Regions from separate parts of the Streptomyces sp. NPDC057253 genome, predicted to be linked through region 1. Evidence: riboswitches for the same ligand, from Rfam matches in the RefSeq annotation. Region 1 holds a riboswitch; each other region holds the start of a gene.
What was found. A riboswitch is a leader RNA that binds a small molecule or an ion and turns the genes downstream of it on or off. The one in region 1 is predicted to bind cyclic di-AMP.
Positions count from the first base shown of each region.

Region 2: another riboswitch for cyclic di-AMP. It lies ahead of ACFULQ_RS38705 (NlpC/P60 family protein); the one in region 1 lies ahead of ACFULQ_RS08865 (peptidoglycan DD-metalloendopeptidase family protein).
Region 3: another riboswitch for cyclic di-AMP. It lies ahead of ACFULQ_RS34765 (M23 family metallopeptidase); the one in region 1 lies ahead of ACFULQ_RS08865 (peptidoglycan DD-metalloendopeptidase family protein).
Region 4: another riboswitch for cyclic di-AMP. It lies ahead of ACFULQ_RS22710 (transglycosylase SLT domain-containing protein); the one in region 1 lies ahead of ACFULQ_RS08865 (peptidoglycan DD-metalloendopeptidase family protein).

Region 1 is NZ_JBHUXV010000011.1:92,455-99,619, forward strand. It holds gene ACFULQ_RS08840 (aspartate aminotransferase family protein) at 1-565, shown strand, start outside; gene ACFULQ_RS08845 (helix-turn-helix domain-containing protein) at 630-1,235, shown strand; gene ACFULQ_RS08850 (DUF6126 family protein) at 1,232-1,354, shown strand; gene ACFULQ_RS08855 (tyrosine-protein phosphatase) at 1,367-2,164, opposite strand; gene ACFULQ_RS08860 (alpha-galactosidase) at 2,369-4,444, shown strand; cyclic di-AMP (ydaO/yuaA leader) riboswitch at 4,747-4,911, shown strand; gene ACFULQ_RS08865 (peptidoglycan DD-metalloendopeptidase family protein) at 4,914-5,879, shown strand; gene ACFULQ_RS08870 (DUF6250 domain-containing protein) at 6,170-6,886, shown strand; gene ACFULQ_RS08875 (SGNH/GDSL hydrolase family protein) at 7,032-7,165, shown strand, end outside.
Region 2 is NZ_JBHUXV010000111.1:299-7,463, forward strand. It holds gene ACFULQ_RS38695 (hypothetical protein) at 50-403, shown strand; gene ACFULQ_RS38700 (tellurite resistance/C4-dicarboxylate transporter family protein) at 381-1,364, opposite strand; gene ACFULQ_RS38705 (NlpC/P60 family protein) at 1,568-2,728, opposite strand; cyclic di-AMP (ydaO/yuaA leader) riboswitch at 2,737-2,896, opposite strand; gene pcrA (DNA helicase PcrA) at 3,217-5,700, shown strand; gene ACFULQ_RS38715 (M23 family metallopeptidase) at 5,787-7,165, opposite strand, start outside.
Region 3 is NZ_JBHUXV010000087.1:7,889-15,053, reverse strand. It holds gene ACFULQ_RS34780 (DNA topoisomerase (ATP-hydrolyzing) subunit A) at 1-1,715, opposite strand, end outside; gene ACFULQ_RS34775 (M16 family metallopeptidase) at 2,056-3,450, shown strand; gene ACFULQ_RS34770 (M16 family metallopeptidase) at 3,447-4,835, shown strand; cyclic di-AMP (ydaO/yuaA leader) riboswitch at 5,060-5,222, shown strand; gene ACFULQ_RS34765 (M23 family metallopeptidase) at 5,236-5,997, shown strand; gene ACFULQ_RS34760 (GntR family transcriptional regulator) at 6,197-6,892, shown strand; gene ACFULQ_RS34755 (HPr family phosphocarrier protein) at 7,029-7,165, opposite strand, start outside.
Region 4 is NZ_JBHUXV010000041.1:16,634-23,798, reverse strand. It holds gene ACFULQ_RS22725 (carbohydrate ABC transporter permease) at 1-282, shown strand, start outside; gene ACFULQ_RS22720 (LacI family DNA-binding transcriptional regulator) at 318-1,346, shown strand; gene ACFULQ_RS22715 (HAD family hydrolase) at 1,857-2,669, shown strand; gene ACFULQ_RS22710 (transglycosylase SLT domain-containing protein) at 2,673-3,155, opposite strand; cyclic di-AMP (ydaO/yuaA leader) riboswitch at 3,161-3,362, opposite strand; gene ACFULQ_RS22705 (CocE/NonD family hydrolase) at 3,602-5,515, opposite strand; gene ACFULQ_RS22700 (polyprenyl synthetase family protein) at 5,717-6,727, shown strand; gene ACFULQ_RS22695 (CHRD domain-containing protein) at 6,852-7,165, shown strand, end outside.

The sequences.
Region 1 (7,165 bases):
GGTCGGCGCCACCCTCGGCAAGGACTGGATCTTCAAGAAGGTCTACTCGTCCATGGACCGGGTGCTGGTCCACTCGGCGAGCTTCGGGTCCAACGCCCAGGCGATGGCCGCGGGGCTCGCCGTGCTGTCGGTCATGGAGCAGGAGCAGATCGTCGCGAATGCACGCGCCACCGGTGAGCTGCTGAAGTCCCGGCTCGCTGCCCTCGTCGACAAGTACGAGCTGCTCGCCGACGTGCGCGGCCGGGGCCTGATGATCGGCATCGAGTTCGGAAAGCCCAGGTCGCTCAAGCTGCGCGGCCGCTGGACCATGCTCCAGGCCGCACGCAAGGGCCTGTTCGCGCAGATGGTCGTCGTACCGCTGCTGCAACGGCACCGGATCCTCACCCAGGTCTCCGGGGACCACCTGGAGGTCATCAAGCTGATCCCGCCGCTCGTCGTCGGCGAGAAGGAAGTGGACCGGTTCGTCGACGCCTTCACCGATGTGATGGACGACGCGCACAGCGGCAGCGGGCTGATGTGGGACTTCAGCAAGACGCTGGTGAAGCAGGCGGTGGCGAATCGCTGATCCGCGGGTTTGCCTCTGAGGCAAGAAAATTGCCGCTGAGGCAAAACTGCGGCTCAATGGAGTCATGAGCTCCCCTGAAGCCTTCACGGAGCTGCCCTCGGTGGCTCCCCAGCTTCGCGCCCTGCGCCGCCGCGCCTCCCTCACCCTGGAGGCCGCGGCCGCCGCCGCGGGGCTGTCGCCCGCTCACCTGTCCCGCCTGGAGACCGGTCAGCGCCAGCCCTCGCTGCCCATGCTGCTCGCGCTCGCCCGTATCTACGGTACGACGGTCTCGGAACTGCTGGGCGAGACGGTCGCCGACCGGGACTCCGTCGTACGCGCCGCCGACATGGAACCGACCGCGGCCGGCGGCTGGACCTACTTCCAGGCGGGCGCCTCCGGGCGCGCGATGCAGGCCCTGCGGGTGCAGGTGCCGCACGGCTCCCAGGGCGACATCGTGCGCGTGCACCCCGGCGAGGAGTGGCTCCACGTCCTGCGCGGACGGCTGCGCCTGCGCCTCGGTGACGCCACGCACCTGCTCGGACCCGGCGACAGCGCGCACTTCGACTCGCTCACCCCGCACCGCATCGCCGCCCAGGACCCCGACGGAGTCGAGCTCCTGTTCGTCCACACCCTGTTGCAGAGTCCCACGGCCACCCTGTGCCTGGGCCCCACCCCTGGAGAGACGCCATGAGTGACATGGAGGAGAAGTTCCCCCGCGCCCTGTGGGTGCGCCTGCTCATCTACCTGGCCGCCGGACATGTCTTCGCGGCCTTCCTCTACCTGCTCTTCGAGGTGGGAGCCGGACAGTAGGAGCCGTACGCCTCAGTCGAGCAGCCGCTCCCGCAGCCGCTCGCGGATCTCGGGGGTGAGGCCGAGCCCCTCCTCCAGGTACACCTCGACGCTGCCCCAGGTCTCCTCGATGGTCTCCAGGGCCGCCGTCAGATACTCGGCGCGCGCTTCGAACAGCGGGCTGAGCAGCTCCATGACCTCGGGGGAGTAGGCGTCGGCTGAGGTGCTGGTGCGGCGGACCTTGTAGCGGCGGTGCTTGGCGTTCGACTCCAGGTAGTCGGCGACGATCGCCTCGCGCTCCACGCCCAGCGCCAGCAGGGTCACCGCGATCGACAGGCCCGCGCGGTCCTTGCCGGCCGCGCAGTGCATGAGGGCGGGAACGCTGTCCTCGGCGAGCGAGTGCAGCACCTGGGAGTGCTCGCCGGTGCGCTCCTTGATCATCGTGCGGTAGGAGTTGGTCATCCGCGCCGCGGCCTTGCCGTCGCCGAGCAGCTCGCGCAGCTGCTCGATGTCGCCGTCCCGGACCATCTTCCAGAACCAGGTGCCCTCCGCCGGGTCGCTCAGCGGCAGGTTCACATTGGTGACCCCGGGCAGGTCGACGTCCGGACCCTCCAGCTTCTGGTCCGCCGCGTTGCGGAAGTCGAAGATCGTGTGCAGCCCGAGCGAGGACAGGAAGGCCGCGTCGTCCTCGGTGGCGTGCGCGAGGTGACCGCTGCGGAACAGCACCCCGTACCGCACCCGCCGTCCGTCCGTCGTCGGCAGTCCGCCCACATCACGGAAATTGCGGACACCGGCGAGCTCGGGTTCGGTCGACGGGATCTGCTGCGTCACGGGGGCTCCTCCCAGCCGGGCACCGCCGGCGCTGCTCGTCGACGGGCACCTCTCGACGATACGACATGGGTTCCTGGGGCAATGAGTTGTCCACAGGCCTGGCAATCAGTTGTCCACAGCCGTTGCAGCAGGAGCCCACGGCCATTGATGATGTTGGGGCCTGAGTGCACCTGTTGGCACCTGTTCGAATCTGTAAGGAACACCATGCTGGAGATCGCCGAGAACGGCCGTACGTGGATTCTGTCCGGGCCGGCCAGCAGTTACGCCCTGCACCTCACCGCCGAGGACGAGCTGCTGCACCTGCACTGGGGCCCGCGCATCGCCCTCGCCGACGCCGAGGCCCTGACCGACCGCACCCTGCCCGGCTACTGGCCCTTCGAGTCCCAGCTCGACGGGCGCGAGGAGTACCCGGTCGAGGGCGGCCCCCGCTTCACCCGCCCCGCCCTGTCCGTGCGCACGCAGGAGCGGCGGGGCACCGAGTGGGGCTTCGAGGCCTACGACACCGAGGGCGACGAGCTGCGGCTGCGGTTCCGTGACGGCGGCCTGGCCATCACGCTGCACTACCGGATGCGCCATGACGTCCTGGAGCGCTGGGTGACCCTGGACAATGAGGGACCCGACCCCCTGGAGCTGCTGCGCGCCGACTCCGCGACCTGGACCCTGCCCGACCGCGAGGACGGCTGGCGGCTCTCCCAGCTGCACGGCCGCTGGGCCGCCGAGTCCCTGCTCGCCCAGACCCCGCTCACCTACGGCGAGAAGGTCATCGGCAGCCGTCGCGGTCACACCGGGCACCAGCATCTGCCCTGGGTCGCGCTCGACACCGACGCCACCGAGGAGCGCGGCGAGGTCTACGGGGTCGCGCTCGGCTGGTCGGGGTCCTGGCGGATCGCGGTCGCCCAACTCCCCGACGCGCGCGTGCAGATCACCGGCGGCGCCGGCTACGACGAGTCCGGCCTGCTGAGCCTGGCCGGGGGCGAGTCCTTCACGACCCCCGTCTTCGCCGGACTCTGGAGCGACGGCGGCTTCGGCGGCGCGAGCCGGGCCTGGCACGCCTACCAGCGCGCGTACGTCATCCCGGACGCGGAGCAGGACCGGCCCGTGCTGTTCAACTCCTGGGAGGCCACCAACTTCGACATCTCCGAGGAGCAGCAGGAGGCCCTCGCCCGGCGGGCCGCGGCTGCCGGCGTCGAGCTGTTCGTGGTCGACGACGGCTGGTTCGGCACCCGCACGAGCGACCGGGCCGGCCTCGGCGACTGGGCTCCCAACCCCGACCGCTTCCCGAACGGCCTCAAGCCGCTCGGCGACTACGTGCACACACTCGGCATGCAGTTCGGCATCTGGGTCGAGCCGGAGATGGTCAACCCGGACAGCGAGCTGTACCGGGCCCACCCGGACTGGGTGCAGTACCAAGAGGGACGAAAGCGGACGGAGTTCCGCAATCAGCTCGTACTGAACCTCGCGCGCGAGGACGTCCGGGAGTATCTGTGGGAGCAGCTCGACGCCCTGCTGTCGAGCGCCCCGATCGACTACGTGAAGTGGGACTTCAACCGCTGCTTCACCGACGCGGGCTGGCCCGGTGACCCCTACCCGCAGCGGCTGTGGGTGGACCATGTGCGCGGCTTCTACGCCCTGCTGGACCGCTTGCGCGCGGCCCACCCCGGTGTCGCCTTCGAGTCCTGCTCGGGCGGCGGCGGCCGGATCGACCTCGGGGTGCTCAGCCGCACCGACCAGGTGTGGACCTCGGACAACACCGACCCGCTCGACCGCCTCGCCATCCAGCACGGTTTCACTCAGATCCACCCCGCGCGCGTGATGGCCGCCTGGGTCACCGACAGCCCCAACACCCAGCTCAACGACCGGGTCAGCTCGCTGCGGTTCCGGTTCGTCAGCTCCATGGCCGGGGTGCTCGGGGTCGGCGGCGACCTCACGGAGTGGACCGAGGGGGAGCTCACCGAGGCCCGCCGCTGGGTGGAGCTCTACAAGGAGATCCGCCCGCTGGTGCAGCACGGCGAGCTCTACCGGCTGCGGCCTCCGCGGGGCGGGCTGAGCGCGGTGCAGTACGTCCGCGGGGGCGAGGCGGTCGTGCTCGCGTGGCTTCAGGCCCAGCACTACGGGGAACCCGTACCGGCGGTGCGGCTGCGGGGACTCGACCCGACGGCGTCGTACGAATGCCTCGAAACGGGCGAAGTTCACCGAGGGGCCGTATTGCTGCATCACGGACTTCGCACCGGTTTGCGGGGCGACCTGGATGCGGCAGTTCTCCGGCTGCGCCGCATCTAGGGCTTCTGTCCGAATTGCTGGATTCTTTCCAACTCCTCCCGGGGAAAGGGATCCTGTGAATTCGTGACGTGAGGAGCGTCATAACGGTGACGGTGCGTCGCCCGTCATGTTCACGTAATTCGCGTGGTTTCCAAGGCGATTTGCGTCTGTGGCGGGCGTCCGATTCACGCAGGGTGACCGGTAATTCTCATAAGGGATCAACAGGAACGCATTCACGGGGAACCTCTCACTTGTCCCTTTGCGTCTTGCTCGTTTACGTTCGCCACCGATCCGGTCGGACGCCCAATCCTGCCGCCGAACGGATTCCGCACACACTCACCCGTGCACGGCAGGAGCGGGGGACCCACAGGCAGTACCGCCTGTTCCGGTCTCCGGAACAGGCTTGGGGTTTAGTCGCGTCCCGACGCGGCCGGGCATCTCCAGCTCGCACCCGACAGCTCACCTCGCAGGCGCCGGAGAGGGATTCGCCATGCCCGCGAAGGGTAAGCACCGCCGCCCGAAGTCCCAGCGCTTCACCCGCTCGATCGCCGTCGCCGGCACCGGGGGTGCCGCGCTCGCCCTCCCGCTCATGGGGGCCACCGGCGCTCACGCCGCCACCTCGCAGTCCGTGTCGGAAAAGGCCGTTCAGTCGCTTCCGGTCGCGCAGAAGGCCGCCGACAAGTCGGCCGAAAAGACCGCCGCCAAGAAGAGCGCCGCGAAGGCCTCGACCGTGCGCGTCTATTCGGTGCGCGTCGGTGACTATCTCTCGAAGATCGCCGACGAGCAGAATGTCGCCGGTGGCTGGAAGAAGCTCTACGCCGACAATCGCGAGGCCGTCGGTGACGACCCCTCGCTCATCCACCCCGGCCTGAAGCTGTCGATCGGCAAGAAGGCGACCACGGGCAAGGCGAAGACCGGGTCCTCGGCCAAGTCGTCGTCCCCGAAGTCGTCTTCCTCCAAGTCGTCTTCGGCGAAGACGGAGAAGGCGGAGGCGAAGTCGTCGAAGTCGACGGCCGCGACCCGGAGCGCCGCCACCACCAGCTCCAGCGGCTACACCCTCCCGGTCACCGGTGCCACCATCGGCACCGGGTACCGCGTGGCGGGCAGCATGTGGTCCAGCGGTTACCACACCGGTGTCGACTTCGTCGTCCCGACCGGCACCTCGCTGAAGGCCGTCGCCGCGGGCACGGTCGTCTCCGCGGGCTGGGGCGGCGCCTACGGCAACCAGGTCGTCATCAAGCTGAACGACGGCTACTACGCCCAGTACGCCCACCTCTCGCAGCTCTCCGTCTCGGCCGGCCAGACCGTGACCGAGGGTCAGCAGATCGGCCTCTCCGGCGCCACCGGCAACGTGACCGGCCCGCACCTGCACTTCGAGATCCGCACCACGCCGGACTACGGCTCCGACGTGGACCCGGTCGCCTACCTCCGTTCCAAGGGTGTCGCCGTCGGCTGACCCCCGCCCCTGAGCCACCGAAGGCCGGACCCCGATCCCCGGGTCCGGCCTTCGGTGTTGCGTGGGGAGGGGTTCCGCGTGGGTGTCTGCGCGTTCATGGTCCCTTCATTGCGTTCTTGTGGCGGGGGTGCTCGGGGCGTCGACAGGGAGGGGAGGGTGGGGACACAGTGAACTCCGTTGCCGCGTAAGCGCTTTCTGCGGTGAACCGGGCCGCCAGCGACGCCGCGTTCGGCTCCGCCGCGTTCCGCGCTGCCTGCCGCGCCTATCCGACCCGAAAGGAGCCCCCTGACGTGACGACCACCCGCAGAGCCTTCGGAGCTCTCGTCGCAGGTGTCGGCCTGACCGCTCTCGGCCCCGCGGCCGGCGCGAGCGCCTCGCCCCGTCACCGTCGCCTCGTCGCCCACGACGACTTCCGCCACGGTCTCGGACAGTGGGCCGTCGAGCTGGAGAAGGGCGGCACGGTCACCGCGAGGCGCGGGACCCTGGAGGTCGACGTGCCCGCCGGTGCGACGATCTGGTTCAAGCAGCGGCTCGACGGGCCGTACGTCGTCGAGTACACCGCCACGCCGGTATCGGAGGGCGGGGTCAACGACCGCGTCTCCGACCTCAACAACTTCTGGAACGCGGTCGACGTCCGGTCCCCGGGGGACATCTTCGCCACGACCCGCGGCGGGGCGCTCGCCGAGTACGACTACCTCAGGACGTACTACGTCGGCTACGGCGCCAACACCAACACCACGACCCGGCTGCGCCGCTACGTCGGCGAGGCCGGGGTGCGGCCGCTGATCTACGACTACACCGAGCCGCTGCTCGTCGCGAACCGGCCGAACCGGGTGCGGATCGTCTCCGACGGCTCCGGGGTCGAGTGGTGGAACAACGGGCGGCTCGTCTTCGACTACGCCGATCCGGAGCCGTACACGAGTGGCCACTTCGCGTTCCGCACCACCTGGAGCCACTTCCGGATCAATGACTTCCGGGTATGGCGATCGCACCGTCAACAGCCGTGACGAGGGACCTATTCCTTGTTTGGCGAACACTTTAGGAGTGGCTTATCTCACCGACCGTCAAGCCTTTCCTACGGTCGCGTAGGTCACATTCGAAGGTGAATCATGAACTGCTGTGGCAGACGATTCGAAGAATGACAGCAGATCAGTGATCGGGTCGTACGTGGCGGTGGGGGACAGCTTCACCGAGGGCGTCGGCGACCCCGGCCCCGACGGGGCGTTCGTCGGCTGGGCCGACCGGTTCGCGGTGCTGCTCGCGGACCGGCGGCCCGAGGGCGACTT
Region 2 (7,165 bases), on a different contig from region 1:
AAGGGGCCGGTGCGGGCGTCCACAGGGGCCCCGCATAGGCTCCGGCCTCATGGACGTACTCATCCATCTCTTCGTGGGCCTGCACATCATCGGCATCGCCTCGCTGCTCGGCGGCTTCCTCACCCAGATGAAGGCGATGGGCCAGGGCACCGCCCGGTTCGTCCCCGCGATGCTGCACGGCGCCGCGACCATGCTGGTCACCGGGGTGATCCTGGTCGGCCTCAACCAGGCAGACGACCAGCACGTCAACAACATCAAGATCGGCGTGAAGCTGGCCCTGCTGATCGTGATCCTCGGACTCGTCTATGTGAAGCGTGACGACGAGAAGATCGACAAGGGGCTGTTCGGCCTGGTCGGCGCGCTGACCACGGCCAACGTCTTCATCGCGGTGCTGTGGACCTGAGAGCGGCACGCGCCTCGGCGACCGCCCCCGCGGCGACGGCCAGCCAGGCCGCCACCGCCACCCACAGCAGCACCTCACCCGGCGTCCTCAGCCACGAGACGTCCAGGGCGTCCGAGACCGACAGCGTCGCCGCCGCGACCATGCCCATCGGGAAGACGGTGGCCCAGCGCCGCACGTCGTAGCGCGGCCGCGGCCACAGGCACTCGGCCGTGAGCAGCACGGCGTACCAGGCCAGGACGAGCACCAGCAGGGTGGCGGTCACCGCGCGCAGCACGCCGAGGTCGTCGTCGTTCCACAGGTACAGGGACGCGCTGTCGGCGGCGATCAGCCTCGCGCCGGCCAGCGCGGAGATCGCGAGCGCGCCGCCCGCGATCCAGTGGTCACCGTGACTCTCCAGCACCTGGCGCGGGTCGAAGCGGAAGAGCGCGACGCCGTAGAGGACCAGGCCGAGCCAGAACAGCACGAGCGCGGTGTGTGCGAGCCAGGCCGCCGATTCGGCCGCCGCGAGGGTGGCGCCGAGCACCGCGAGGCCCTGGGTGGCCACACAGCCCAGGAACACCCCGCCGGGCATCCGCCGCGTCCAGTGGCTCATGACGAGCACGATCAGCACCGGCCACAGCAGCGCGGCCAGCGCCAGCAGGGCCTCGGCCAGCGGCTGCCGGCCGTGTGCGGAGAAGCCGGCGCCGAGGACGGTGGTCGCCGCCACGGCCGTCAGAGCGCCCGGTGTCTCGGCCTCCGCGACCCATCGCGCCCGCTCCCGCAGCAGTCGTACGGCGAAGTCGGCGGCCAGTCCCAGCCAGGCCGCGCTGCCGAGCACCAGGGCGATCCGGGACAGCGTCTCGTGGCCGGCCTGATGCAGGCCGACCGACAGGATGGCCGTCGCCATCACGGCGGCCCCGGCGGCGGGCGGGTGCCGCGTCCACCAGACGCGCAGGGGGGAGTGCGGGGAGGTACCGGCCATGGACCGATGCTAGGAAGCTCCGCGCGCCCGGGGAGGGGGGCGCGCACGCGCGCGTGGGGAAATACGCGCGGGCGCAGGAGCCCGGCCCGCGCTGAAAGGGGCCCCTACAGGGCGCGTTCTGCGTGACCGCCCTATAGGTGCGATTCACGGAACCGCACCTATAGGTGCCGCGTTTCGGCGGACCGGCCCTGTGGGACGGGACCTCAGGCCGGCCGTACCACGCTGTGGATCGCCGACTCGCCGTCGTAGTAGATCGACTCCTCGCGGACGTACGCGCCCGGCTTGGGGGCGTGGATCATCATGCCGTTGCCGATGTAGAGGCCGACGTGGCTGATGTCGTCGTAGAAGAAGACCAGGTCGCCGGGCTGGGCGTCGGCCAGGGAGACCGTGGTGCCGGCGTTGACCTGGTCGTAGGTGACGCGGGGGAGGGTGACGCCGGCGGCCTTCCAGGCGGCCTGGGTGAGGCCCGAGCAGTCGTAGGAGCCGGGGCCGGTGGCGCCCCAGACGTACGGCTTGCCGATCTGCGCGCGGGCGAAGGCGAGGGCCTTGGCGGCCTTGGTGGCGTACGAGGAGTCGGTCACCGTCGACGAACCGGTGGTCGACGAACCGGAACCCGACGCGCTCTCCTGGGCGGCGGCCTCCTGTGCGGCCTTTTCCGCGGCCGCCTGCTGCCGCGCCAGCTCCGCGGCCTTGCGGGCGGCCGCCTCCTGCTTCTCCTTCTCGATCGCCGCGAGGCGCGCCTTCTCCTGGGCCGTCAGCTCCGACAGCAGCTCGCGCGCGTCGGCGAGCTTCTTCTGGACGGTCGCCTTCGCGGTCTTCAGGTCGCTCTGCGTCTCGGTGAGCGACTGGAGGCTCTGGGAGGCCTCCTGACGCTTCTTCATCGTCGCCGACTGCTCGGAGACGTAGTCGTCGACCGCGCCCTTCTGACGGCTCGTGAGGCGGCCCATCAGCTGGGTCTGGTCGAAGTAGTCCTGCGGGGTGTCGGCGAGCAGGAAGGTCGCGGTGTCCGGCGCGGCGGCGCCGGTGCGGTACTGCGCGGCGGCGAAGGAGCCGAGTTCCTCGCGCGCCTGGTTGAGCTTCTCGGTGCGCTGCGCGACGTCGTCGAGGAGCGTGTCGACCTGCTTGCGCTGCTTGGTCGTCTTCTCCTTGGCGGCGTTGTAGCTGTCGGTCGCCGACTCGGCCTGGCGGTAGAGGTCGTCGACCTTCTTCTCGACCTCTTCGAGACTGGGTCTGTCATCGGCCGGCGCGGCGTTCGCCGACTGGGACAGCAGGGCCACGGAGGTGAGGGCGGCCGTCGCGAGGGCCGGGGTCCGTATGCCTGCTACGCGCGTACCAGCGGGACGCGACTTGCGGTGCGACGCCAAGGGAGGCGACTCCTTCCGTGCTCCGCCTACCGGGTTAGCTGTCGGGTTCGGGCGGGAAGGGTTGCCCTACGGCGCTCCCGTGGGCGGGAGTCGGCCGATTCACCCCGGGTTCGGTGGGTCCCCGGCTCCGGGCGCACGGCGGCGCTGCGGACTCGGCGGAGGCCGCGCGGCCCGGCGACGTTCGCCGGTGGGGGTCGTACGGCCTACCGGGAACGGTAGCCAACGGGTGTGGCCCGTGTGAAGGTTGATGTTCGATATGCCCGATACATTTTCGTGACCTAAACCTCGGGCGGTGGTCCGCGCGGCCAATCCGGAGGTATCTGCCATGACTTGGGCGTATTTTCACTGGAGTGACGCGACAGGGTCCATGTCTCGGCCTGGTCGATCGCGGAACGTGACGGGTCGGTCGCGGAGTGCGCGTGGCGGTTCCGGTGATGTTCTCAGGGCGGCGGCCGGGTGTCAGTGGGGCACCCTAGACTCGGAGAGCGATGAGCAGCCTCTTTGACGACAGCTTCCTGGCGGACCTCCAGGCCCCTCGCGGGCACGCGGAGGAGCCCCCGCCGCCGCCCGAGGACGAGCACGTACCGGAACCCGTTCCGGACGACCTGTTCGGCGGGAAGTTCGACGTGCCGCCGGACCGGGACGCCTACTACCGCGACGGCGCCCCACGCCCGGTGCTGGACCCGGCCGCGCTCCTGGACGGGCTGAACGAGAACCAGCGCGCCGCCGTCGTGCACTCCGGCACCCCGCTGCTCATCGTGGCCGGCGCCGGCTCCGGCAAGACCCGCGTGCTCACCCACCGCATCGCCCACCTCCTCGGCGAGCGCCAGGTCCACCCGGGCCAGATCCTCGCGATCACCTTCACCAACAAGGCCGCGGGCGAGATGAAGGAGCGCGTCGAGCAGCTCGTCGGCCCGCGCGCGAACGCGATGTGGGTGATGACCTTCCACAGTGCGTGCGTGCGGATCCTGCGCAGGGAGTCGAAGAAGCTCGGCTTCACCTCGTCCTTCTCGATCTACGACGCCGCCGACTCCAAGCGGCTCATGGCGCTGGTCTGCCGCGACCTGGACCTCGACCCCAAGCGGTACCCGCCGAAGTCCTTCAGCGCCAAGATCAGCAACCTGAAGAACGAGCTGATCGACGAGGAGGACTTCGCCGCCCAGGCCGGCGACGGCTTCGAGAAGACCCTCGCCCAGGCGTACGCCATGTACCAGTCGCGGCTGCGCGAGGCCAACGCCCTCGACTTCGACGACCTGATCATGACGACGGTCAACCTCCTCCGCGCCTTCCCGGATGTCGCCGAGCACTACCGCCGCCGTTTCCGGCACGTCCTCGTCGACGAGTACCAGGACACCAACCACGCCCAGTACGCGCTGGTCAGGGAGCTGGTCGGGACCTCCGAGCACCCGGTGGACGTACCCCCGAGCGAGCACGACCTGCCGCCCGCCGAGCTCTGTGTCGTCGGTGACGCCGACCAGTCGATCTACGCCTTCCGCGGCGCGACCATCCGCAACATCCTCCAGTTCGAGGAGGACTACCCGGACGCGACGACGATCCTCCTGGAGCAGAACTACCGCTCCACCCAGACGATCCTCACCGCCGCCAACGCCGTCATCGAGCGCAACGAGTCCCGGCGCCCCAAGAACCTGTGGACCAACGCGGGCGCGGGCGCGCGCATCACCGGCTATGTCGCCGACACCGAGCACGACGAGGCGCAGTTCGTCGCCGACGAGATAGACCGTCTCACCGACGCGGGCGACGCCAAGGCCGGCGATGTCGCCGTCTTCTACCGGACCAACGCGCAGTCCCGTGTCTTCGAAGAGGTCTTCATCCGCGTAGGCCTGCCCTACAAGGTCGTCGGCGGCGTCCGCTTCTACGAGCGCAAGGAGGTCCGGGACGTCCTGGCCTACCTGCGCGTCCTCGCCAACCCGGAGGACTCCGTGCCGCTGCGCCGGATCCTCAACGTCCCCAAGCGGGGCATCGGCGACCGCGCGGAGGCGATGATCGACGCCCTCTCCCAGCGCGAGAAGATCAGCTTCCCGCAGGCACTCAGGCGCGTCGACGAGGCGTACGGCATGGCCGCGCGCTCCACCAACGCCGTCAAGCGGTTCAACGTGCTGATGGAGGAGCTCCGGACGATCGTCGAGTCCGGCGCGGGCCCGGCCACCGTCCTGGAAGCCGTGCTCGAACGCACCGGCTACCTCGCCGAGTTGCAGGCCTCCACCGACCCCCAGGACGAGACCCGCATCGAGAACCTCCAGGAACTCGCCGCCGTGGCCCTGGAGTTCGAGCAGGAGGCCGGCGAGGACGAGGAGCCGGGCTCGCTCTCCGACTTCCTGGAGCGGGTCGCGCTCGTCGCCGACTCCGACCAGATCCCCGACGAGGACGAGGACGGCTCCGGCGTCATCACCCTGATGACCCTGCACACCGCCAAGGGCCTGGAGTTCCCGGTCGTCTTCCTCACCGGCATGGAGGACGGCGTGTTCCCGCACATGCGCGCCCTCGGCCAGACCAAGGAGCTGGAGGAGGAGCGGCGCCTCGCGTACGTCGGCATCACGCGCGCGCGTGAGCGGCTGTATCTGACCCGGTCCTCGCTGCGCAGCGCGTGGGGGCAGCCGTCGTACAACCCGCCCTCGCGCTTCCTGGAGGAGATCCCGGCGCAGCACGTGGACTGGAAGCGCACGGGGCCGACCGCCGCCCCCGCGGGTCCGGTCTCCGGGGTCGCCGCCTCGCTGTCGTCCTCGCGCTCCCGTTCCTCGGCGTCGGGCGCGTCCGGGTTCGCCACGCGCAGGACCTCGGAGAAGCCGGTGGTGTCGCTGGCCGTCGGCGACCGTGTCACCCACGACCAGTTCGGGCTCGGCACGGTGGTCGGGGTCAAGGGCACGGGCGCGAACGCCGAGGCGACCATCGACTTCGGAGAGGCGAAGCCGAAGCGGCTGCTGCTGCGGTACGCGCCGGTGGAGAAGCTGTAGTTCAGCTGGAGAAGGTGTAGTTCAGGCGGCGCGGGAGGGCGCTGGGCCCGGGAAGTCGTGCCGGGTCCAGCCGGTCCGTGGCCGGGTTACGTCGGGTCCAGCCCGTGGCTGCGCAGCCACGGCAGCGGGTCTATGGCCGAACCGCCCGCCGGGTGCACCTCGAAGTGCAGGTGGGGGCCGGTCGAGTTGCCGGAGTTGCCGGAGTACGCGATCGGGTCGCCGGCCTTGACGGTCGTACCGGAGGAGACGCGGTAGCTGGAGAGGTGGCAGTACCACGTCTCCGTGCCGTCCTTCGCCGTCACGACCATCATGTTGCCGTAGGCGCTGTTCCACTGCGTGCGCACAGTGCCGTCGGTGGCGGCCATCACCGTGGTGCCGTACGACACCGGGAAGTCGATGCCGGTGTGGACGGACATCCAGTTGACGCCGGCCTGGCCGAAGTAGGCGCTCAGACCCCGCTGGGCGACCGGAAGCGCGAACTTCGGGCGCAGCCGCTCCTTGCGGGCCGCCTCCTCCGCCGCCTTCTTCTTCTCGGCCACCTGCTGGGCCTTGAGGTCGATGCGTTCCTGGGTGCGGCTGGCCCGGTCGGCGAAGTCGTCGGCACCGGCCGAGAGGCTCTCGAGCTGGCTGTCCAGCTTGTTGTTGGCGATGGCCGGCTGGACGGCGGTCGGGTCCGCCAGGGTCTTCGCCGTCCCCTGTCCGTCACCGGTCAGCGTGCCGACCGAGGCGGCGGCGATCCCGGCGACGCCCATGACGCACGCCGAGGGCACGGCGATCGTCAGCAGCGCGGAGCGCTTCGCGGGCGTACGGCGGCGGGAGCGGTTGGCGTTGCGCGCGGCGACGCGGGAGCCGGGGGCGGGCGTCACCGCGGCCGGGGGAGCCTCTTCCTGGTCGTCCAGGAGCCGGCTGTCGGGGTCGTCGTGGACGGCGGGCATCTCGCCGGTGCCGGTGAGGGGGGCGTCGGCCGACTCGCCGTCGTGGGAGGTGTGCTCGGCGTACGCGTCGCCGTAAGGATTCGCCTCGTCGTACGCGTGAGCCTCGTCGTAGGCGTGGCTTTCGGCGTAGGCGTGGGTCTCGTCGTACGCGTGGCTCTCGTCGTACCCGGACTGCTCGAAGGCGGTCGTCGCCTGCGGGTCGGCGGCCGTGCCGTCGGAGTTCCACTGCGTGGCGTCGTACGCGCCGGTGTCGAAGGTCTGCGTGCCCCATTCCCACTGCTGGGTGGGGTCGGCCGGGGCGGCGGAGTGGTCGGGCTGCTGCCAGGTGCTCGCGTCCCACTGGCCGCTGTGGTCGGGGCTGCCCGACTGCGGGGGGATCGCGGCGAGGTGCTGCTGGCCGGCGCCCCACTGCGTCGCGTCGTACGCGCCGGTGTCGTAGGCGGCGTGGTGCTGGGCCGCGTACATGTCGTAGTTCAGGGTCTGGTGACCGCCGGTGTTCCACGTCGAGGCGTCGTACGAACCGGTGCCGT
Region 3 (7,165 bases), on a different contig from region 1:
CCGGCCGACGTCACCGCGCCGACCTCGCCCCGCGCGGTGGCCGGCACCGCCGAGACGATCACGTCGTGCTTGGCGCGCTTTCCGCCGGCCTCCTCCGGGAACGGCTCGCCGTTCGCCGTACGGGCCAGCAGCCCCGTCGAGGACAGCAGCACCCGGCACGGGTCGTCCGCCACCTGCAGCGGTACGGCGGCCACGGGAGCCGTCGCCCCGGCCTCCAGCAGGACCGTGCGCCGCGCGGTGCCGTACTTCTTGGCGACCGCGGCCAGCTCGGCGGAGACGAGCTTGCGCAGCTCGGCGTCCGACTCCAGGATCCGGGTCAGCTCCGCGATCTCCGCGTTGAGGCGGTCCTTCTCGGACTCCAGCTCGATGCGGTCGAAGCGGGTCAGGCGCCGCAGCGGTGTGTCCAGGATGTACTGCGTCTGGATCTCGCTCAGCGAGAAGCGCTCGATCAGGCGCTCCTTCGCCTGCGCGGAGTTGTCGCTGGAGCGGATGATCCGGATGACCTCGTCGATGTCGACGAGTGCTGTGAGCAGACCCTCGACCAGGTGCAGCCGGTCGCGCCGCTTGGTGCGCCGGAACTCGCTGCGGCGGCGCACCACTTCGAAGCGGTGGTCGAGGTAGACCTCCAGGAGCTCCTTGAGGCCGAGCGTGAGGGGCTGACCGTCTACCAGCGCCACGTTGTTGACGCCGAAGGACTCCTCCATGGGCGTCAGCTTGTAGAGCTGCTCCAGGACGGCCTCCGGCACGAAGCCGTTCTTGATCTCGATGACCAGCCGCAGGCCGTGCGCGCGGTCGGTGAGGTCCTTGACGTCGGCGATGCCCTGGAGCTTCTTCGCGCCGACCAGGTCCTTGATCTTGGCGATCACCTTCTCCGGGCCGACCGTGAAGGGCAGCTCGGTGACGACCAGGCCCTTGCGGCGGGCCGTCACCGTCTCCACCGAGACCGTGGCGCGGATCTTGAAGGTGCCGCGGCCCGTCTCGTACGCGTCCCGGATGCCGGAGAGACCGACGATACGGCCGCCGGTGGGCAGGTCGGGCCCCGGGATGTGCTTCATCAGGGCGTCCAGATCCGCGTTCGGGTAGCGGATCAGGTGGCGGGCGGCCGCGATGACCTCGGTGAGGTTGTGCGGCGCCATGTTGGTGGCCATGCCGACCGCGATGCCGGAGGCGCCGTTCACCAGGAGGTTCGGGAAGGCGGCGGGCAGCGCGCCCGGCTCCTGCTCCTGGCCGTCGTAGTTGGGCGCGAAGTCGACCGTGTCCTCGTCGATGGACTCGGTCATCAGGCTCGCGGCCTCGGCGGCGCGGCACTCGGTGTACCGCATGGCGGCCGGCGGGTCGTCGTTGCCCAGCGAGCCGAAGTTGCCGTGGCCGTCGACCAGCGGGACGCTCATCGAGAAGGGCTGGGCCATGCGCACCAGGGCGTCGTAGATCGACGCGTCGCCGTGCGGGTGCAGCTTGCCCATGACCTCGCCGACCACACGGGCGCACTTCACATAGCCGCGGTCGGGGCGCAGGCCCATCTCGTTCATCTGGTAGACGATGCGGCGGTGCACCGGCTTGAGGCCGTCGCGGGCGTCCGGGAGCGCGCGGGAGTAGATGACCGAGTACGCGTACTCGAGGTACGAGCCCTTCATCTCGTCCACGACGTCGATGTCGAGGATCCGCTCCTCGTACGAGTCGTCGGGCGGCGGGGTCTTCGTGCTGCGGCGGGCCATCGCTGCCGGCTCCTCTTTTCTGGTCGCTCGCCTACGGGTCGCTCACATCGGCCCTTCGGCTCACTCTTGCTGAAGCGTGAACAGGATCTGACGCGGACCATTGTGGACCGCGGCACTGACAGTCCGGGCCGGGACCCGGCAGGGCCGCCCGGGCCGACGACCGCACAGCGCCTCCCTCACGGTTGCCCGCAGGCTACGCGATCCGCTGTGGGCGTACGCGCCCCGGGAACTTCACCGAGGGTGCGCACGCTTGCATACAGTGGCAGGACCGGCAGGAAAACAGCTCCACAAACCGCGGTTCTCAACGACCGCGACCGCGATCGAAGGGACGTACATGCCCATGGGTCACACGGCCACAGACCAGGCAGGCACCGGGGGCCTGACAGCGACCGAGCACCGCCTGGCCAACGGCCTTCGCGTGGTGCTCTCCGAGGACCACCTGACCCCGGTCGCGGCGGTGTGCCTCTGGTACGACGTCGGTTCTCGCCACGAGGTCAAGGGCCGTACCGGCCTGGCTCACCTCTTCGAGCACCTGATGTTCCAGGGCTCGAAGCAGGTGCACGGCAACGGTCACTTCGAGCTCGTCCAGGGCGCGGGCGGCTCGCTCAACGGCACCACCAGCTTCGAGCGCACCAACTACTTCGAGACCATGCCGACCCACCAGCTGGAGCTCGCCCTCTGGCTGGAGGCCGACCGCATGGGCTCCCTGCTGGCCGCCCTCGACGACGAGTCGATGGAGAACCAGCGCGACGTCGTCAAGAACGAACGCAGGCAGCGCTACGACAACGTCCCCTACGGCACCGCGTTCGAGAAGCTGACCGCGCTCGCCTACCCCGAGGGCCACCCCTACCACCACACCCCGATCGGTTCGATGGCCGACCTGGACGCGGCCACCCTGGAGGACGCGCGCGCGTTCTTCCGCACGTACTACGCGCCCAACAACGCCGTCCTGTCGGTCGTCGGCGACATCGACCCCGAGCAGACGCTCGCCTGGATCGAGAAGTACTTCGGCTCCATCCCCGCGCACGACGGCAAGCCCGCGCCCCGCGACGGCTCCCTGCCGGAGACCATCGGCGAGCAGCTGCGCGAGGTCGTCGAGGAGGAGGTCCCCGCGCGCGCGTTGATGGCCGCCTACCGGCTGCCGCACGACGGCACCCGCGAGGCGGACGCGGCCGACATCGCCCTGACCGTCCTGGGCGGCGGCGAGTCCTCCCGCCTCTACAACCGGCTCGTACGGCGCGACCGTACGGCCGTCGCGGCCGGCTTCGGCCTGCTGCGCCTGGCCGGAGCGCCCTCCCTGGGCTGGCTGGACGTGAAGACCTCCGGTGACGTCGAGGTGCCGGTCATCGAGGCCGCCATCGACGAGGAGCTCGCCCGCTTCGCCGCGGAGGGCCCCACCGCCGAGGAGATGGAGCGCGCCCAGGCCCAGTTGGAGCGCGAGTGGCTGGACCGGCTCGGCACCGTCGCGGGCCGCGCCGACGAACTGTGCCGCTACGCCGTCCTGTTCGGCGACCCGCAGCTCGCCCTGACCGCCGTACAGCGCGTCCTGGAGGTGAGCGCCGAGGAGGTCCAGGCGGTCGCCAAGGCCAAGCTGCGCCCCGACAACCGCGCGGTGCTCGTCTACGAGCCCACCGCCCCGGCCGAGATCGCCGACAGCGCCGAGGACGCCGCCGAGGACCCGGAAGCCGCGGCGACCGTAGAAGCCACCGACGAGAACGAGGAGGCGGCCAAGTGACCGAGCTCGCCGCGATGGAATTCCACCCGCAGCCGCAGGCGGGCGAGCCCAAGGTCTGGGCCTTCCCCGCCCCTGAGCGTGGGACGCTCGACAACGGCCTCACGCTCCTGCGCTGCCACCGCCCCGGCCAGCAGGTCGTCGCCGTCGAGGTGCTCCTGGACGCGCCCCTGGACGCCGAACCGGCCGGCCTGGACGGCGTCGCCACGATCATGGCGCGCGCCTTCTCCGAGGGCACCGACAAGCACTCCGCCGAGGAGTTCGCCGCAGAGCTGGAGCGCTGCGGTGCCACCCTCGACGCGCACGCCGACCACCCCGGCGTCCGCCTCAGCCTCGAAGTGCCCGCCTCCCGCCTCGCCAAGGCGCTCGGTCTGCTGGCCGACGCGCTCAGGGCGCCCGCGTTCGCGGACAGCGAGGTCGAGCGGCTCGTCACCAACCGCCTGGACGAGATCCCGCACGAGCTGGCCAACCCCTCGCGCCGCGCCGCCAAGGAGCTCTCCCGGGAGCTGTTCCCGGCGGACTCCCGCATGTCGCGCCCGCGCCAGGGCACCGAGGAGGCCGTCGAGAACATCGACTCCGCGGCCGTACGCGCCTTCTACGAGAAGCACGTGCGCCCCGCCACCGCGACCGCCGTGGTCGTCGGCGACCTCACCGGCATCGACCTGGACGCGCTGCTCGCCGACACCCTCGGCTCCTGGACCGGTTCGCAGGCCCAGCCGCGCCCGGTGCCGCCGGTGACCGCCGACGACACCGGCCGGGTCGTCATCGTGGACCGCCCCGGCGCCGTCCAGACGCAGCTGCTGATCGGCCGTATCGGCGCCGACCGGCACGCACGCGTGTGGCCCGCGCAGGTGCTCGGCACGTACTGCCTCGGCGGCACCCTCACCTCCCGCCTGGACCGCGTCCTGCGCGAGGAGAAGGGCTACACCTACGGCGTGCGCGCGTTCGGGCAGGTCCTCAGGTCCGCCCCGGACGGCTCGGGGGCCGCGATGCTCGCCATCAGCGGTTCCGTGGACACCCCCAACACGGGTCCCGCGCTGGACGACCTGTGGAAGGTGCTGCGCACGCTCGCCGAGGGCGGTCTCACCGACGCCGAGCGCGATGTCGCCGTCCAGAACCTCGTCGGGGTGGCGCCGCTCAAGTACGAGACCGCGGCGGCCGTGGCGAGCACGCTGGCCGACCAGGTCGAACAGCACCTGCCGGACGACTACCAGGCGACGCTGTACCAGCAGCTCGCCGCGACCGGCACCGTGGAGGCCACCGCGGCCGTCGTGAACGCCTTCCCGGTGGACCGGCTGGTGACGATCCTGGTCGGCGACGCGGCCGCCATCAAGGAGCCCGTCGAGGCCCTCGGCATCGGCGAGGTCAAGGTCGTGACAGCCGAGTAGCGGACGCGACCCACGCGCACGTGACCCGAAGGGGCCCTGGTGACCGATGTGTCACCAGGGCCCCTTCGACACCCAGGTCTCTTAGATGTCCGAATTGGGCCGGAGGTTGCCTGTCTGCCCTGTGGGATGCGCTACAAACACCGTGATCGGTTTGGGGATCGAAAGTCCGCCCGCATAGCGTCCCCTGGGCTGTTCGTCAGGCAGTGCGCCGCGTCCGCGGCACCGGACAGTCATCGCCGAGTCCCCGTACGGCGCGAGCCAGGGGAGCCGGGGACCCACCACACGTCCCTGGGGTGAATCGGACGCCCGCGCACCGCGAGGGGGTCCGTAGGAGACCTTCCTGCTCCGAACCCGTCAGCTAACCCGGTAGGCGAGAAGGAAGGAAAGGACCAGCCACCACATGGCGTTCACCTGCGCCACCGGGAAGCACCGTCGTCCCAGCCGTATGAAGCGCACCACCGCCCGCGCCGCGGGCGTCGCCGCCCTCGCCACCACCGGCGTCATCGGCACCCTCGCCGCCCCGGCGCTCGCCGCCGACAACTCCGTGAGCTCCGTCGAACAGAGCGGCCTCATGCCCGTCGTCAGCGCCGGTGACTCGCTCGCCGAGCAGATCGACGCCCAGGCCGTGGCCCAGGCGCAGGCCGCCGCGCAGAAGAAGGCGGCCGCCGAGGCCAAGCGCAAGGCCGAGGCACGGGCCAAGGAGATACGCGAGGCCAAGGAGCGCGCCGCCCGCGAGGCCGAGCGCAAGCGCCTGAACGCCTTCGTCGCCCCGATCTCCGGCTCCTACATCTCCACCGGCTACAAGAGCGGCGGCTCCATCTGGTCGTCCGGCAGCCACACCGGTGTCGACTTCCACGCCGCCAGCGGCACCTCCGTGCACGCGGTCGGCCGCGGCACCGTCGTGGAGGCCGGCTGGGGCGGGTCGTACGGCAACAACATCGTGATCCGGATGGCCGACGGCACCTACACGCAGTACGGCCACCTCTCGTCGATCGGCGTCTCGGTCGGCCAGTCGGTCACCCCCGGCCAGCAGATCGGCCTGTCCGGCGCGACCGGCAACGTCACCGGGCCGCACCTGCACTTCGAGGCGCGCACCAGCCCCGAGTACGGCTCGGACATCGATCCCGTCGCCTACCTGCGCTCGCACGGCGTCAGCGTCTGACGACCCGCGCGCGACCTCCGCGCGGCCTTCGTGAAGCCCCGGCTCCTCCGAGCCGGGGTTTCGTCGTTTCCAACGCCCCGCTGTCCAAAAAATATCCCCGGATTCCGGCCCGCCGTCGGAAATTCCCGCTGATTGCAATAGAGTCACTGAACACACGTCAATCGGCGACGTTTCACGGGGATTAAGACGGAGGTCGGACATGCGTATTCCGGCGCACTCGGTATGCACAGCGATCCGGGACGACATCGTCGCCGGTGTCCACGAGCGCGGCAGCCGGCTCACCGAGGAACTGCTCGCCCGTCGCTACGGCGTCTCCCGCGTCCCCGTCCGGGAGGCCCTGCGCACACTGGAGGCCGAGGGCTTCGTGGTGACGCGCCGGCACGCGGGCGCGTGCGTCGCCGAACCGACCGAGCAGGAGGGCGCCGACTTCCTGGAGATGCGCATGCTCCTCGAACCGCTCGGCGCCTCCCGGGCCGCCCAGCGGCGCACCGAGGCCCATCTGAAGGTGCTGCGCGGCCTGGTCCGGCTGGGCCAGGAGCGGGCCAGGCGGGGCAACAGCGAGGATCTGCGCTCCTTGGGGGGCTGGTTCCACGAGACGCTCGCCCAGGCCTCCGGCAGCCCCGCGATGACCTCGATGCTGACCCAGCTGCGGCACAAGATCGCCTGGATGTACGTCGTGGACGCGCCCGCCGACCCGGTCGAGTCGTGGGCGGAGCACGGCGCGATCGTGGACGCGGTGGCGCGCGGGGACGGCGAGCGCGCGCGGGCGATCACGGCCCTGCACACCGAGCGCTCGGGCGCGGCGCACCGGCTGCGGTTCACCTCCGGCGGGGAGCGCGCGGACCGTGTGAGGACCTCGCAACATCCTGTAAACGTGACGGGCCTGCGGCATTAACACAGGCACCGTATACAAAGAGGGGGTAATTCGAGGGGCAGTATTTCTGCTGCCCGTAAATGGGAAATGCGAAGGGCCCGCCCGATAATTCGGACGAGCCCTTCGAGTGTTTTTACCGCGCTGCGTCCCGGAGGGCTCAGACGGTCTCGGGAAGCTCCTCGAGTCCCTCGGCGACCAGCTTCGCGAGCCGGTCGAGGGCCGCGTCCGCGCCCTCGGCGTCGGAGGCGAGGACGATCTCCTCGCCGCCCTGGGCGCCGAGGCCGAGCACGGCCA
Region 4 (7,165 bases), on a different contig from region 1:
GCCGTACCGATGATGATGCCCGGCCTGATCACGGTGTTCCTCTTCCAGTTCGTCGGCATCTGGAACAACTTCCTGCTGCCGTACGTGATGCTCGCCGACGACGAGAAGTTCCCGATCACCCTCGGCCTGTACACGCTGCTCGCCCAGGGCGCCTCGCAGCCGGCCCTCTACACCCTGGTGATCACCGGCTGTCTGCTGGCGATCCTGCCGCTGATCGCGCTCTTCCTGGTGATCCAGCGGTTCTGGTCCCTGGACCTGCTGAGCGGCTCGGTCAAGGCCTGAACACCCCCTGCTGACGTCTCTAGTTGACGAGGAACATGACCACGAGTGCGAACGGGCGCCGCAAGCCCCCCACCATCCACGACGTGGCCCGCGAGGCGGGCGTGTCGCGGGGGACCGTCTCCCGCTTCCTGAACGGCGGCCACTACGTCTCGGCCGCCGCCGGGCGGGCCGTCGAGGCCGCCATCAGGAAGACCGGGTACGTGGTCAACCGGCATGCGCGCAGCCTCAGTACGGGCCGCTCGGACTCGGTGGCGTTCCTGCTGACGGAGCCGCAGGAGAAGTTCTTCGAGGATCCCAACTTCAACGTCCTGCTGCGGGGGTGCACCGAGCGGCTGGCCCAGCACGACATCCCGCTGCTGCTCATGCTCGCCGAGAGCGACGACGACCGGCGGCGCCTGACCCGGTACATCACCTCGGGCCACGTCGACGGGGTGCTGCTGCTGTCCAACCACAGCGGTGACCCGGTCGCGGCCGAACTGCACGACGCCGGGATCCCGTTGGTGGTGTGCGGCAAGCCGATCGGGCTCGGCTCCAGGGTGAGTTACGTGGCCGCCGCCGACCGGGACGGTGCGCAGGACATGGTCCGGCATCTGATCGCGGGCGGGCGGCGCCGCGTCGGCATGGTCACCGGGCCGCTGGACATGCCGGGCGGCCCGGACCGGCTGGCCGGCTACCGGGACGTGCTCGCCGAGGCGGGCCTGCCCTACGACCCGGCGCTGGTGGTGGAGGGCGACTTCCGGCGCAGCGGCGGCGAGCGCGCGGCCCGGCGCCTGCTCGCCCAGGCCCCCGACATGGACGCGGTCTTCGTCGCCTCGGACCTGATGGCCCTGGGTGTCGTCAACGTCCTTCAGCAGTCCGGGCGTTCGGTCCCCGACGACATCGCCGTCGGCGGCTTCGACGACTCCCCGGCGGCCACCGCCATCGCCCCGGCCCTCACCACCATGCGCCAGCCCTTCGACCGCATCAGCGCCGAGATGGTCCGCATGCTCCTGGCCCAGATGTCCGGCGAGAACACAGCGGGAGTCATCCTCCCGACCCAACTGGTGGTAAGGGACTCGGCGTAGCGCTCCGCGGGCAGGGCAGGGCAGGGCTGTGTGAGGGCCGCGGGATGGGCAGGCGGGGGAGCCCACCGGTCCCTGCGTCACGGGCCCGTTGAATGAGGCAGGGGGAGTCGCGACCGGTCACGGTGGCGCGGGTCACGTCGGCATGAGGCAGTCGGGGCGCCTTCGGTCCCCCCGCCCCAACCGCGGCCCAGCGCGGCCGCCTTGTCACGGACGGGGGCAGCCGGGGCGGCGGGCGCCATGGGGGCATCGGCACAAGGCGGGCGGGGTCGCGACCGGTCACCGCGGCATGGGGAGCCCCGCACTGCCCGCCCCACCCCTTCGCCATCTCAACCTGCCGGAACCGCACGGGACATGCCCCCGAACCGCCCGCACACCGGGGCGCGGCGCGCGGTGGCGGTGCGCAGCACACCGCCGCACCCCCCGAACCGGAACTGCCGTCAACAGATGTGAAAGCAGCAGCCGTCCGGTTCGCGTCGAGTCGGAGGGGCCAACCATCCGTATTCTCTGATCATGGCCGCCTCCCCCGCATATTCACTCATCGCCACCGACCTGGACGGCACGCTGCTCCGCGCCGACGACACCCTCTCCGACCGGTCGTTGGCCGCGCTCGCGAGGGTGGCGGAGGGCGGGGCCCAGCACCTCGTCGTGACCGGACGGCCGGCGCCCAGAGTGCGGCCGCTCCTCGACGACCTCGGCAGCACGGGGCTCGCGGTGTGCGGACAGGGCGCGCAGGTGTACGACGCCGGCGCGGACCGTCTGCTCTGGTCGGTGACCCTGGACCGGGAGCTGGCGGAGACCGCGCTGGGGAAGATCGAGGCCGAGGTCGGGCTGGTGTACGCGGCGGTGGACCAGGACGGTGTCGACGGGCTCACGCTCATCGAACCGGGCTATCTGATGCCCCATCCGACCCTGCCCGCGGTGCGGGTCGGCCGCCGCGACGACCTGTGGTGCGAGCCGATCAGCAAGGTGCTGCTGCGCCACCCCTACCTGTCGGACGACGAGTTGGCGGTCACGGCACGCTCGGTGGTGGGTTCGCTGGCCACGGTCACCATGTCGGGACCCGGGACCGTCGAACTCCAGCCATGCGGCATCACCAAGGCGACCGGCCTCGCGCTGGCCGCCGAACACCTGGGCCTGGGACCCGAGGTGACGATCGCCTTCGGGGACATGCCCAACGACATCCCGATGTTCGACTGGGCGGCCCACGGCGTCGCGATGGCCAACGCCCACCCCGAACTCAAGGCCGTGGCCGACGAGGTGACCCTGTCGAACGAGGACGACGGCATCGCCGTCGTCCTCGAAAGACTCTTCAGCCGGGCGTAGTTCCTAGTAGGCGCCGAACACGTTGTCGATGGACCCGTACCGCGCCGCCGCGTAGTTGCAGGCCGCGGTGATGTTGGCGACCGGGTCGTACGGGTCCCACGAGGTGTTGGCCACGTGGTAGGCGTTGAACGTCGGGTCGATCACCTGGAGCAGGCCCTTGGAGGGCGTGCCGGCGGCCGCGTTGGAGTCCCAGAGGTTGATGGCGTAGGGGTTGCCGGAGGACTCGCGGATGACGTTGCGGTAGATGCCGTCGTAGGAGCCGGGGATCCCGTGCTCCGCCATGACGGCGAGGGAGGCGCGGATCCAGCCGTCGAGGTTGTTGGCGTACCCGAGGCTGGTCGCGGTCTGTACGGCCGGGGTGGCCGCGGACGCGGTCGTCGCACCGATGAGCGGGAGCGCGAGTACGGCGACTCCGGTGCCGGCGACGGCGAGCTTGCGGACGAGACGGTGGGTGCGGGAAGCACGGTGCTGAGCGGCAGCAGGCATGGCGAAGTTCCTCTCCGTCGCCTGCGAGGTGAGCTGTCGGGTTCGGGCGGGGAGTTGCCCGGCCATGCCCGTAAAAGGCATGACTTCACCCCAAGCCGTACCGGTATGTCCGAAGACGACCGTTCCGGCGACTTACCTGGGTCCCCCGCTCCTGCCGTGGTTCTCGGTGGGTGTACGGGCGGCGGCAGGATTCGGCGTCCGCCCGACAGGCCGGGAACGTATGCGAGAGCACATGTCCGGAACAAGTGGCGAATTCACGTGGAGTGCCTATTGACCTTGGTCGGGGGCATTTGAGGCACTTGATCCTTTGCGGTCGCAAGTCTCAACTGACGCAGCCGAAAAGGCGGATTGAGGAATTCCGGATATCTGTCGATCCGTCGGCTGGAGTGAGTCAAGTCACGCCCATGCGCAAGACGTGCAAAACGGGCAAGAGACCCAACTCATAGTCAACCGGCCGTCCGTGGGATCCGCTGCTCCCATGTCCGGTGGAAGACCACCTCACCGCCGTCGGTGCACATCACCTCGTTCGAGGTGGAAAAGTCCGTCCCGTCGCAGCTGATCTCCGAGCGGGAGCGCACGGTGGTGTCCCAGGCGAGCTCGGGTCGGTGCAGCCGGATCGACCGGTCCGAGCGGGTGCGCGCGGACAGCGGGTCCTTCTCGTCGATCGTGTACGTCTCCCGCGCGTCCTCGGTGAACTCCAGCCCGTCGGGGTACACGCGCGTGCCGCCGTACCGGGGATCGACCTCCAGACGCCACTCGCCCTTGGCCACGTCCCGCACGACCAGCCGCTCGGGTCGCGGCTCGTCCAGCGTGACCGGGCTCCATCCGTCGGCGGCCACGCCCTGCGTGCCTCCCGGCGGCGCGGCCTGCTCCGGCTCCGCGAACGTGATGTCCGGGGACGCCTCACGCGCGCGTACCGGCAACTCCAGGAAGCTGCCCGCGGGGTCCAGCGTGAAGCCCGCCTGCGACTCGGGCTGCGGCCAGATCCACGGCCAGTACGCCGAGGACACGGCGAGCCGGATCCGGTGGCCGGGCGGGAAGGCGTGCCCGGTGCCGCTCAGCTCGAAGGCCACCTCCTGCGTGGCCCCCGGCTCCCAGGGCACCGCCCGGTCCGGGCCATGGCGTGCGGAGAGGTTCAGCGCCCCCCGCGTCACGAGGGTCGACGAGCCGTCCGGCGCGACATCGCACAGCCGTGCCACGACCTGCCCGCGCGACACCTCCGAGGTCACCCTGAGCCGCACCCGCGGCCGCCCCAGCACGCACGTCTGCTCACCCACCGCGAACTCGAAGCAGGCCGAACGGGCGTCCTCCTCCCGCTGGTCCGGCGGCAGATCGGCGTCGCCGCCGGACGGGACGAACGGGCCGGCGTCCACGCCGGTGTGCTGCGGCGAGCGGACCAGCACGGCGGGGCCCTGAAGGCCGTACGACACCGTCGTGACGTGGGGGGAGGGCCAGGCGGGCTCGCCGACCCAGCGGCCGGGCAGGGTGCCGTACGCCGTCGCCGGGGGGTGGGAGTGGCTGACGTAGGTGCCGCGGTCCGGGTACTGGTGGGACCAGGGGCCGACGATCCCGCGGACCCGGTCGGCCGGCAGGTGCTCGACCAGCCGCAGGACCGTGTCGCGGTACGGGTCGTGCCAGCCGCCCACTGCGAGGACCGCCGCGTCGATGGAGCCGTAGTCCTCGCGGACGCTGTCATGGCGCCAGTGTTCGTCACGGGTCTGGTGGGCGAGCCAGGTGTGGAGCGGCGGGTCCAGGGCCTCCAGGCGCTTGAGCCACATGTCCCGCCAGTCGTCGCCGACATGGAGCGGGTCCGGCGGCCGGGAGGCGAGGGCGAGCATCGTCGCCGCCCACGCGTGCGTGTCCGCAGCGAGGACGGAACCTCCCAGGTAGTGCACGTCGTTGTCGTAGCGGTCGTCGGTCGCGCAGACGGTGACGACCGCCTTGAGCGGCTCGGGTGCGAGGGCCGCGATCCGCAGGGAGCCGAAGCCGCCCCAGGAGATGCCGACCATGCCCACCCTGCCGTCGCACCAGGGCTGCGCCGCCAGCCAGTCGACGACCTCGACCCCGTCGGCGAGCTCGGTCGCCGAGTACGCCTCGCCCGGCACGCCCTCGCTGTCGCCGTGCCCGCGCACGTCCACGCGCACGGAGGCGTAGCCGTGGCCCGCGTACCAGGAGTGGCGCTGCCCGTCGCGGGGCGCGGTGCCCTCGGTGAGGCGGTACGGCAGGTATTCGAGGATCGCGGGTACCGGTTCGGGAGTGAGCGGCCGCCACACCCGCGCGTGCAGCCGCGTCCCGTCCGGCAGCGGGACGCGGACGTCGTCGTGCGTCGTCTCGTGGGGGAAGGGCGTACGGATGTGCATCATTTCCCTATAAGGAGATAGATGTCCGTTCTTTTCAGGTGATCAAAAACATACCGGTCGTGATCCGATACCGCCTGGCATGGACGGGGCGGGCGCTATCGGTGATCCAAAGGTGACCGGATACGCTGACTTGAGTGATGGCAGCGACCTATCGACATTCCGCGTAACCGCCAGAAGACACCAGCAGACAGGAGACCCCTCGTGACCGTCGTCGGGCCGTTCGGGCTGAGCGTGCGGGACCAGGCTCTGGAAGCCGATGTCCAGGCCGGAATGACGGCTGTCGAGGAGGGACTGCTCGAAGCCACCAAGAGCGAGGTCCCCTTCATCACGGAGGCCGCCCAGCATCTGGTGCGCGCGGGCGGAAAGCGGTTCCGGCCGCTCCTCGTGATGCTCGCCGCCCAGTTCGGCGACCCCTATGCGCCGGGCGTGGTGCCGTCGGCCGTGGTGGTGGAGCTGACCCACCTGGCCACGCTGTACCACGACGACGTGATGGACGAGGCCGCGGTGCGCCGCGGGGTCGACAGCGCCAACACCCGCTGGGGCAACTCGGTGGCCGTGCTGACCGGCGACTTCCTCTTCGCCCGCGCCTCGCACATCCTCGCCGACCTCGGCCCCGAGGCGGTCCGGGTGCAGGCGGAGGCGTTCGAACGCCTGGTCACCGGCCAGATCCTGGAGACCGCGGGCCCGATGGACGGCCGCGACCCGGTCGAGCACTACCTGGACGTGCTCGGCGGCAAGACGGGCTCCCTGGTCGCCGTCTCCTGCCGCTTCGGGGCCATGATGTCCGGCGCCGACGAGACGGTCGTGGACGTCCTGACCCAGTACGGCGAGCGCCTCGGCGTGGCCTTCCAGCTCGCGGACGACGTGCTGGACATCGCCTCCGACTCGCACGAGTCCGGCAAGACCCCGGGCACCGACCTGCGCGAGGGCATCCCCACCATGCCGGTGCTGCGGCTGCGCGAGCGGGCCGCCCGCCTCGGTCTCGCCGAGGACATCGCCCTGTGCGAGCTGCTCGACTCCGACCTCACGGACGACACCCGGCACGCCGAGGCGCTGGCCGCGCTGCGGGCGCACCCCGCCCTGGAGCAGGCCCGCAAGGACACCGTGCAGTACGCCCAGGACGCGCGCGCGGCGCTGGCCCCCCTGCGGGAGTGCGACGCGAAGGCGGCCCTGATGGAGCTGTGCGACGCGGTGGTGCACCGCGCGGGATAGGGACGCACCCGGATGTGACGTACGTCACTACCTTGGACTCAATCCAACCTGAGATCTCCTCCGAATTGCCTGTACGAAGCCGACGCAGGGGGCGTCGGCCGCATTACGGGGAGAAATCAGAATCATGGGCATCAATACGACGTTCTCGAACCGCCGTAAGAGCCTGCTCGTCACCGCCGTCGCGGTGGCCACCGCCGGTGGTGTCGCCGCCGCGGTGATACCCGCCTTCGCCGCCGGAAGCGCCCGTGCCGACCACACGGCGCACTCCGGCCACGCGGCCGGCGGACAGGAGATCGTGAGCCGGAGCGTGGCCGCGTCCGGCGGCAAGGGCGGCACCCTGCTTGCCGCGAGCCTGCGCGGGGCCAACGAGGTGCCCGTCGCGGGCGGCCCCGCCGTCGGCGACAAGGACGGCGCCGCACTGGAGTTCATCAAGGTCAA